3 regions of the Rhizobium sp. SRI_017 genome follow, and region 3 is predicted to be linked to each of the others. Evidence: riboswitches for the same ligand, from Rfam matches in the RefSeq annotation. Region 3 holds a riboswitch; each other region holds the start of a gene.
What was found. Region 3 has a riboswitch for cobalamin ahead of AC2YI2_RS08835 (CbtB domain-containing protein). Riboswitches for the same ligand answer to the same signal wherever they lie in the genome.
Positions count from the first base shown of each region.

Region 1: it holds a riboswitch for cobalamin, as region 3 does, so the genes downstream of both, AC2YI2_RS23595 (aromatic ring-hydroxylating oxygenase subunit alpha) here and AC2YI2_RS08835 (CbtB domain-containing protein) in region 3, are expected to answer to the same signal.
Region 2: it holds a riboswitch for cobalamin, as region 3 does, so the genes downstream of both, bluB (5,6-dimethylbenzimidazole synthase) here and AC2YI2_RS08835 (CbtB domain-containing protein) in region 3, are expected to answer to the same signal.

Region 1 is NZ_JBYCZP010000012.1:65,888-69,158, forward strand. Features, by position in the region: gene AC2YI2_RS23595 (aromatic ring-hydroxylating oxygenase subunit alpha) at 1-1,239, opposite strand, end outside; cobalamin riboswitch at 1,361-1,582, opposite strand; gene AC2YI2_RS23600 (Lrp/AsnC family transcriptional regulator) at 1,669-2,148, opposite strand; gene AC2YI2_RS23605 (diaminopropionate ammonia-lyase) at 2,250-3,271, shown strand, end outside.
Region 2 is NZ_JBYCZP010000001.1:104,146-107,416, reverse strand. Features, by position in the region: gene AC2YI2_RS00560 (F0F1 ATP synthase subunit B) at 1-486, shown strand, start outside; gene bluB (5,6-dimethylbenzimidazole synthase) at 704-1,498, opposite strand; cobalamin riboswitch at 1,543-1,716, opposite strand; gene rnhB (ribonuclease HII) at 1,901-2,554, opposite strand; gene AC2YI2_RS00545 (PA0069 family radical SAM protein) at 2,738-3,271, opposite strand, start outside.
Region 3 is NZ_JBYCZP010000003.1:232,053-235,323, reverse strand. Features, by position in the region: gene cobU (bifunctional adenosylcobinamide kinase/adenosylcobinamide-phosphate guanylyltransferase) at 1-395, opposite strand, end outside; gene AC2YI2_RS08840 (CbtA family protein) at 397-1,149, opposite strand; gene AC2YI2_RS08835 (CbtB domain-containing protein) at 1,162-1,350, opposite strand; cobalamin riboswitch at 1,394-1,767, opposite strand; gene AC2YI2_RS08830 (peptidoglycan-binding domain-containing protein) at 1,882-3,271, opposite strand, start outside.

The DNA of each region.
Region 1 (3,271 bases), on a different contig from region 3:
GGAACGCAGCGCCGGCCGGCTCTGGCCGGTCAGGCGTTCCTGCATGAAATTCGAATACCAGTCGACGAACTGGGCGACACCGCCTTCATGGATCTCCGAATAGGGGCCGGGCTGGTAAGCCGGGGAATGGATGCCGCGGGCATTCTCCTCGACGATCTGGCGGTCCTGGTCGTTTGTCTCGGTCCAGACATGGATGAGTTCGTCGAGGCGATAATCGATGCCCTCGACGGCGTCCTTGTGGACCAGCCATTTGGTCGTCACCGCAGTCTCGGTTGCGCTGAGCGGCATCACCCGGAAGGTGATGGCGTGGTCGGAGAGCACGTGGTTCCAGGTCGTCGGATAGTGGAACAGCAGCAGCGTGCCGATGCGGTCCATGTTGACATTGTCCGACAGGCGCATCTGCACCGCCTTGCGGCCGGAGATCGTGTAGCTGATCGCGTCGCGCAGCAACGGCACGCGGGTGGTGCGGAACTGGCCCTCGTCGTCCATCACGAAGGCGCTCGGCAGGCCGACGGCCTCGCATTTTTCCCAATGCGCGGCGATTTCAGGATCCTCGGCAGCACCGTTCACGCCGGTTACGCTCGGCGCTTCCGGGAAAGTCTTGCAAAGTTCCGGATGGTTGCCGGCGCAATGGTAGCATTCGCGGTTGTTTTCCCAGACGAGCTTCCAGTTGCCCTTCTCGATGATCGTGCTCTCATAGGCGATCTTGGCGTCGCGCAGGCGGTGCGGCAGGAAATAGGGCTCCATCATCGCCCGGAAGGGCGCGAAATCCATCGGTTCGTCGGCAAGGCAGATGAAGATGTAGCCGCCGGCGCTCTCGCAGGCGACCGGCTTCAGGCTGAAGCCGGACACATCGAAATTGTCGCCCATCTGGCGCGCGAAAAGCAGCGAGCCGTCGAGATCGTAGGTCCACTGGTGATAAGGACAGACGAGCTTGGCGGCATTGCCGCGATGTTCCTGGCAGACGCGGGAGCCGCGATGGCGGCAGGAATTGTGCAGCGCGTTGATCTTGCCGTCATGGCCGCGGACGAGGACGACGGAATAGGCGCCGACCTCAACGGTCGTGTAGTTGCCGGCATTCGGGATTTCGCAATCGTGGGCGACGAACAGCCAGTCCTTGTACCAGATATGCTCGAGATCGAGCTGGTGGAAAGCCGGATCGATATAGAAGGGCTGGTCGAGGCTGTAACCGGGTTTGCGGTTGTTCAGCCGGCTAAGCATATCTGCGCGAATATCCATTTCGGTCCTCGTTTCCAGGGGACTGGTCCAAAGGGTTCGGGGGAGCATGGAACATCGCGCAACCGGGTCTCCGCCCGTGTCGCAATGGTCATCCGCCCCGCGACCGCCCACCGCGATCAGTCGAGTATCAATAGGCAAGGCTGGTTTCCGGGCTTCGAAGCGGCAGGTCCGTAGCTATGCGGACCGGCCCGTCGCGACTCCTTCCCAAGCATTACGCCCAGTGGACTCCCATCGCGCTTTGACTTCGCTACCGTTGCGGGGGCAGCGCCGGCATCCCACCGGCTTCCCAATTCTCCGGCTCACATCTCTCGAAGCGGCCGGCACCTTACGAGGGGAATTGAACCATAGTCATTGCGACATGGCGACATCATCTGCGACATCGCCATGGCGGTGTGGAAACAAAATTTCGAACTGTTCAAAAAAGAAGCGCTAGATCGGCAGGCCGAGCCCGATCTTGACGCGATCCATGGCGACGAAGGTGCGGAAGCGCTTCACATTATTGTTGCCGAAGAACAGGCGGCGGGTGAGCACTTCATAATCGGCCATGGTGGGCACTGTGATGACGAGGATGAAGTCGGCCTCGCCGGTGACATAGTAGCATTGCTGGATCTCGGGCGTGTTCGCGAATTCGCGTTTGGCGCTCTCGATCTGTTCCGCGGTTTCGCTGAAGACCTCGATCTCGACGAAGATGGTGATCGATTGGCCCACGGCTTCAGGATCGACGATCGCGACATTGGCCTGGATGACGCCGGTCTCCGTCAGCCGCTTGATCCGGCGCTGGACCGCGGGAGCGGAGAGATTGACCGCCTCGCCGATCGTCCGCTGCGGCGTCATGTTGTCCTGCTGCAGGATCGCGAGAATCTTGCGGTCGAATTCATCGAGGGCGACTGATAGCTCGAACTTGCGCATGAGCGGCGATCCACGAAACAAACTTGCATGGTGACGACCAATATAGAGCGCAAATCTTGCCTCGCCTGCAATAATATTCAGGGACATCAGAGGAGACGATCATGTTCCTGCGCAACACCAACCCCGACTATCGCAAGCCGCTGACACCGGAAGACGCTGAAACGCTCGGCAGCACCGCCGCCAAGGAGGTCGAGCGCTATCTCGGTTTCCGCGACACCCATGCCGAGACGCCGCTGCATGGCCTGCCTGCACTGGCCCGGAGCATCGGTGTCGCCTCCATCCACATCAAGGACGAGGGCCGGCGGCTCGGGCTCGGCAGTTTCAAGGCGCTGGGCGGTTCCTATGCCGTGATCCGGCTGGTGCTGGAGGAGGCGGGGCGAAGGCTTGGCCGAAACGTCGATATCTCGGAACTCTCCGCGCCGGAGATCCGGGCGATCGCCAAGGCCATGACCTTCGCCTGCGCCACCGACGGCAATCACGGGCGATCGGTCGCGCAAGGCGCGCAACTGGTCGGCGCCAAGGCCGCAATCTTCGTGCATGGCGGGGTCAGCGACGAGCGGGTCGCCGCGATCGGCCGCTATGGTGCAGAGATGATTCGCGTCGCCGGGACCTATGACGACTCGGTGCGCGAGGCAGCACGCGTCGCCGGGGAGAAGGGCTGGACCATCGTCTCCGATACGTCCTGGCCTGGTTATGAGCGGATCCCCGGCCTTGTGATGCAGGGCTACACAGCGATCATCCGCGAGGCGCTGCGTGCGCTGCCTGCGCCGCCGACCCATGTCTTCGTGCAATCGGGCGTCGGCGGCATTGCCGCCGCGGCCGCCGGACACCTCGCCATTGCGCTCGGCAACAAGCGGCCGGTCTTCACCGTCGTCGATCCCGCCCGATCCGCCTGCATCGTCGAGACAGCCCGGGCCGGCCATCCGGTGAAAGTGCCGCATGGCGAGCCGACCGTAATGGCGATGCTGGAATGCTACGAGCCGTCGCTGGTCGCCTGGCGCATCCTGGCCCGCGTCGCCGATGGCTTCATGACCGTCGACGAGGATGATGCGATCAATGTCATGCGGCGGCTGGCCAATCCGCTCGGCAATGATCCCGTCATCGTGGCGGGCGAAAGTGGCGG
Region 2 (3,271 bases), on a different contig from region 3:
GCAACTGCATGGGCCCAGCTTTGGTCTCAGGTCGCCCTGGTTCTCTTCCTCGCGTTGGTGATCTACATGGGCGCCCCGAAGATTATCGGCAAGAGCCTCGACGATCGCGCTGCGAAGATCAAGGCTGAACTCGACGCCGCGAAGAACCTCCGCGAAGAGGCTCAATCGCTGCTCGCCGAATACCAGAAGAAGCGCAAGGACGCCGAAGCGGAGGCCGAGCATATTCTCGCCGCCGCCAAGCGCGAGGCTTCCGCCATGGCCGCCGACGCCAAGGCGAAGACGGAAGAATATGTCACCCGCCGCACCGCGCTCTCCGAGCAGAAGATCAAGGCCGCTGAAACCGACGCCGTCAACGCCGTCCGCGCCGCTGCCGTCGATCTCGCCATCGCCGCTGCCGAGAGGCTGATCGCTTCGAAGGTCGACGTTGCCACCGACGCGACGCTGTTCAAGAATTCGGTCAACGAAGTGAAGAGCCGGCTGAACTGAGCCTGTTCTTCTCGACGAGTTCAAGGCTCTGCCACTGGCGGGGCCTTTTCGTTTGGCCGGCCAGCATCCAGAACGTCATCCTCGGGCTTGTCCCGAGGATTTGCGTTTTCCCTGCAGTGCCGTGAGACTCGGAGCATAAAGCTCCGTCCCGGATCCTCGGGACAAGCCCGAGGACGACGTCAGGGGAGGGGGCGCCGCACGTCTCTTCCTTCAAAGACTAGCCTGCCTGCCGCCGGCATTCGATCTCGCGATAGAAGTCCAGAACATGCGAATGCTCGGGCCAGCGCTCCTCATAGATCAGCTTGTCGAGCGACAGCTTCTCCCGCCATCCCTTCACCGCCAGTTCCGGCCGGACATAGAGTTGGTCGACATAGCCGACGCAGAGATAGGCGATGATCTCGACGCTCTCCGGCAGGCCGAGATGGCGAGAGAGCCGGTCATGGTCGAAGATCGATACCCAGCCGACGCCGACGCCCTCGGCCCGGGCGGCGAGCCAGAAATTCTGCACCGCGCAGACAGTCGAATAGAGATCCATCGCCGGATTGTGTGTGCGCCCCAGCACGAAGTCACCGCCGCGCTTGCGGTCGCAAGTAATGCAGATGTTGAGCGGTGCCTTGAGGATGCCTTCGAGCTTCAGGCTCATATATTTGAGCTTCACCTCGCCTGTCAGTTTATCCGCGGCTTCGACATTGGCCTCGTGGAAGATGCGATGCACCGCACGCCGGTTCTCCTCCTCGCGGATCAGGATGAAGTTCCAGGGCTGCATGTAGCCGACCGATGGCGCCGCGTGCGCGGCCTCCAGCAGCCGCCTCAGCAGGGCAACCGGGATCGCATCCGGCAGGAATTCATTCCGCACATCGCGGCGACTGTGGATGGCGCGATAGACGGCAGCGCGTTCGGCTTCGGAGAATGGTCCCGCTTGTGAGATTGAGCTGTTGCGCAACTCCGGACGGAAAACCGCTTCACACTTTTCCTGGAGTTGCTCCTGATGGCGCGACGGTTCGGCCTGCATGTGTACCCCCACATGGTCTGGCACTCGCCGGGCCGTCCTCGCCCTTGAAGCTATCGTGTCCGGCCGGTCTTCTGGCTTGGGTTCAACTGGCTTCGCCGCCTTCCCGGTCTCCCAGTGGCACCTGACGACTCCATCCCCCTCACAGCGTTGGGCACGCGCCGGATTGACACCGGCTTCCCGATTCTCCCGCTAGGGGCACCGGACGAGGGTGTTTGAGCAATTTTCGCACACGTTTGCAATGTGCGGCGGCGACGTCGTTTGTCGCTGCCCCTCATCCGCCTGTCGGCACCTTCTCCCCGTTTTGACGGGGAGAAGGGACCTGTGGCACCGTCGGCGTCTCTAGCGTCCCCTCGCCCCGCCTGCGGGGAGAGGGCCAGGGTGAGGGGCAATCCCATGAATTCCTTAGGAAATTGGCTTGAATGGACTGAACGTCATCCGATGAATGGCACATGGTCCATGTGCTGATATCGCGGTCCGATGCACCTCGGTCGCATAGCCGGCATGGGTCTCGAACCCATATTGCGGATAGCTGATACCGGCCGCGCACATCATCCGGTCGCGCGTTACCTTGGCCACGATCGAGGCGGCGGCGATGGAAAAGGACCGTGCATCTCCCTTGATCAGTGCCTTGGCGTGGCATGACAGGCCCGCCGGTACGTCGCGTCCGTCCACTAGCACGAAACGCGCGGTCCTGGGCAGGGATGCGACAGCGCGGCGCATGGCTTCGAGCGAAGCGCGGAGAATATTAAAGCGGTCGATCGATGTGTGGCTGAGCGAAGCGATGGAGACTTCCGCGGTTGCCAGGATCTCCTCATAGAGTTCCTCGCGCCGTGCGGCCGTCAGTTGCTTGGAATCGTTGAGCCCCTTCGGAATGCGCTTAGGATCGAGGATCACGGCGCTGGCGACCACAGGTCCGGCCAGCGGGCCGCGTCCGGCTTCATCGACGCCTGCGACCGGCATGAAGCCATCGCGCATCAGCCCCTTCTCGAAGCGGAATGTCGGGACGATTTCCTCTTCGAGCAGGGGAAGGGAACCGGATGAAGGACGTCGAGCCATGGGGGATAGTTCGCATCTCATCCGATTCCCTGCAAGTCCCGGCGCGAGGGCGGCGCACCGGGACCACGAGCATGTTGTTTCAACATGCTCGACACGATCGGGAACTGGCGGAGAACCCGATCGTGCATATTCAGCCAGGCCCGTGCGGGCAGTGGGCCAAGCCCGGCCGAAAGCGAAGGCTGCCTAGAGCAGCGAGAGCTGGACCCCATGGCCGCTGGGCGGCACGAAGAGATTCGAATTCAAAGAGATCGACCGGCGCGTCAAGCCGTACTTCTTGGCAGCGAGCTCGAAGCGCCGGGCGATCTGCCAGGCATAGGGGCCTGCGCCCTTCATACGTTTGCCGAACTCGGCATCGTAGTCCTTGCCGCCGCGCATCGAGCGGATCAGGCTCATCACATGGCGGTAGCGATCCGGGTAGTGCCTGAGCAACCAGTCGCGGAAGAGGGGGCTCACTTCGAGCGGCAGGCGGAGCAGGATATAGCTCGCCTCCTTCACGCCTGCCGCGGAGCCTGCATCGAGGATGCGTTCGAGCTCGTGGTCGTTGAGCGCCGGGATCATCGGCGAGGCGAGGATCGCCGTCGGCACACCGGCTTCGCCGAGTGCCTTGAGCGCCTCCAGTCGCCTCGACGGCGTGGAAGCACGCGGCTCCATCAGCCGGGCAAGCTTCCTGTCGAGCGTCGTCACGGAAAGTGCCACCCTCGCGAGCCCCTTCTCCGC
Region 3 (3,271 bases):
CCCAGTCCGACTTCATTGGAAACCAGGACGAGCTTGGCGCGCGCCCGGGGCAAATGCGCAGCAAGCCGCGCGAATTCCTCGGCCATCACCCGCTCTTCCATCATCAGGTTGGTGACCCAGAGCGTCAAGCAATCGACCAGTATCACATGGGCCGGATCATCGAGCGCTTCAAGCCGTCCGACGAGATCGACCGGCTCCTCATGCGTCTGCCAGCCCTCGCCGCGGTCCGCCTGATGACGTGTGATGCGCTCGCGCATCTCCTCATCCCAGGCGCGGCCGGTTGCCAGATAATGGCGCGAGAGGCCGGTCTCGGCGACCAGCCTCTCGGCAAAGGCGGATTTGCCGGAACGCGCCCCGCCGAGCACGAGGACGGCACCAGACGGAGCAGTTGTCATATCAGGCCGTCTTGACCCAGCGGTCATTGATGGCGCCCATCGCGAGCCCCAGCACAATCCAGAACAGCAGCCCGGCCGACAGCGTCGCGACCGCAAATTCGGCGGCCAGAATGGCCGGCACGTTGCTGGTGATATCGGTCGGCTGCGGTGCGCCGATCACATGCGGCACCAGCATCAGCACGACACCCGCCGCCTTCGCCACAGGCTCCTTGCGGAGCACGATGAGATAGAGCGAAGCGGCGGTCGCAATCACCGTCCCGATCCACCAGGCCTGCCGGTCGAACAGCTCTGCTGCCGGGAAGCCCGGAAGCTCCGGCGGCAGTCCGACAGACGGCATCAGGTGGAAAGTGAGCCACGCCGCCGCACCCCACAGTGCGCCGTTGGCGAGCGTCAGCGAGCGGCCGGTTACGACGACGGCAGCCATTAGCAGCAGCGAAAAGCCGGCGCCGGCAACAAGATTGGCCATCAGCGTGCCGGTAGTACGGCCGACGCCGAACAGCATGCCGCCCTCTTCTTCCTCGGCGGCAGCGGCAGGTGCTGCGGTCGTGGCCTCAGTCTTTGACTGCTGCGCTTGCGCAGCAGTCGCGATGGAAAGCTGGAGGCCACTCGTATGCTCATGGGCCGCCGGCGCTTCGCCCTCATATTTCTCGGCTTCGAGAATGAGCGGAATGACCTTCGCGTGCTGCACCACGGTCTGGAGCGCACCAGCGATCAGCCCGGCCACAAGCGCAGCCAGGAGATATTTGACGATCATGGGAGCCCCCTTTTAGTGGCAGGGGAAGCCATTGGCGTGGCGAACGTCGTGCGCGGTATCATGCAGCACGGACGAATGCGCAAAGCCAGCGCCGAAGATCAGGAACGAACCGAGCATGAGCGCAAGAACGCCCGCGACGAGACGATCCGAAAGAGAACCGGCCAGAGTAGTAGATTTGGTAGAAACTGCAGAATGAGCCATGACAACCTCCGTGCTGCTGGCAATGAAGACCTTTGGCGCGGAAGCGCCCCCGTTTCGTTTGGCAGGTCTCCTGGCTCGCGGGTAACGGCGTGTCGCCACGCCATCGCATCGCCCTCGCCTTCCCGAAGCTTGCTGGCCTTTGCGCGTGGGGGACGATTCGTAGAGTAAAGAGGCGTCCCGCCCCGTGTTGCCGCAATGGCCGCTTCAGTGACTTTTCGGCTCTTCCGTCTCACACCGCGCCGGACACGATGTCCTGGCTCACGATGCCAGCGCGAAAAAACCGCCGGGCTTCTGCTTATCCGCTCTACAGTCGCGGGGTCGGCCGGGATGAAAACGCCCTGATTGGGTCCATTCCTCCCATTCCCTTTTGATCCCTTGGGCTTACACCCGCTGGGAACCAAACGTTATCGATCATTAGAACCACCGCCGAACCAAGTCAATCGACATATCGACGCCCGCCTTGTCCGTTTGCGCCATCCAGGAATCAAAACGGGGCGCCGAAGCGCCCCGTCGAATGGCAATGAAACCCGATCAGCAACGGCGCTTCTTGCGGCAACCGCCGTTGAACCGCACCTTGACTTTCACGCGATTCTTGAACCGGTTCTTGAAGGGCTTGACCACAACAACCGCCGGACGACGTTTGACGATCAGCACCTTGTTGCGCGGACGGACCAGCACCCACTCGGTACGCGGACGTACGCGATGGACCCGGACCGGCACGCGACTCGCGAGCCAGCCCGCATAGGTCGCAGCCGAAGCAGCGAAGATCGCCTCCGTCTGGTCTTCGGAGAGGTAGCCGGTGACCGGCGCACCGTTGTCCTGCTGCCAGGAGGCGATCGCGTCGCGGCTGCGATTGCCGAACACGCCATCGGCGCCCTGGGTGTCGTAGCCGAGCGAGCTTAGGCGACCCTGGATTTCCGCCCTCGTTTCCTTGTCAAGCGTTGCATCCTCGACGTCCTCCGAGCCCTCGGTGAACTCCGTCTGCTGCTGGTCCTGAGCGTTCTGGTTCTGCTTCGTCTTCAGGCCGCCCATATTGGAATTGGCCTGCTGTTCCTCGGGGCCGCCCTGGTCTACGTCCTGCTGGGCCTGATCGTCGCTAGGCTGCTGCTCGACCTCCTGGCTAGCCTGCTGGTCATCGCTCTGGTTGTTGTTCTTCTGGCGCTTGCCGTCGTTCTTGGTTGCCGTGTCCTGCTGGTCGCCTTCCGAAATCGTCGGATCCGGCGTCTCGGCGGCAGCGAGCTGGGCAATACGCGCCTGGGCGATCGCGGCGAACTTGCCGTTCGGATAGACTTTTATATAGGCCTCGTATTCCGTGACCGTATTGCCGTCGGAAGCGGCCTTCCAGAGGGCATATTCCTGCTCCCAGTCGGCGCCCTGTCCCTGGTCGTTGGTCTGCGCCGTCTCGGTGCTGTTCGCTGCATCGGCTGGCGTCTCGTCGGACTGTGCCTGGTCCTCGGTCTGATCCTGCGCGTCATCGGACTGAGCCTGATCTTGAGCCTGATCTTGGGCCCCATCCTGCGCATCATCAGCCGGCGCGGTATTCTGCGTCTTCTTGATCGCGACATCCGTGTCCTGCTGGTCGTCGGCCGGAGCCGTCGCGGTCAGGTTCTCGATGCGGGTCTTGGCAACCTTGGCGAATTTCCCCTGCGGGAAATCCTTGAGATACTTCTTATAGTCCTCGAGCTTGCCGGACTTGGAAACCTGGCGCCACATTTCGAGGTCCTTGGTGCCGTCGCCTTCGGTCACATTCTTCGTCGTATCAGCCACGGCGGCGGTTTCGTCGCTGTTTGTCGTCTGCGCCGAGGCATTCAGCTCCTCGATACGACGCTTGGCGACGTTGGCGAATTTGCCGCCCGGATAAAGCCGGAGATACTTCTGGTAATCAGCGACCTTGCCACCCTTGTTGGAGGTCCGCCACAGT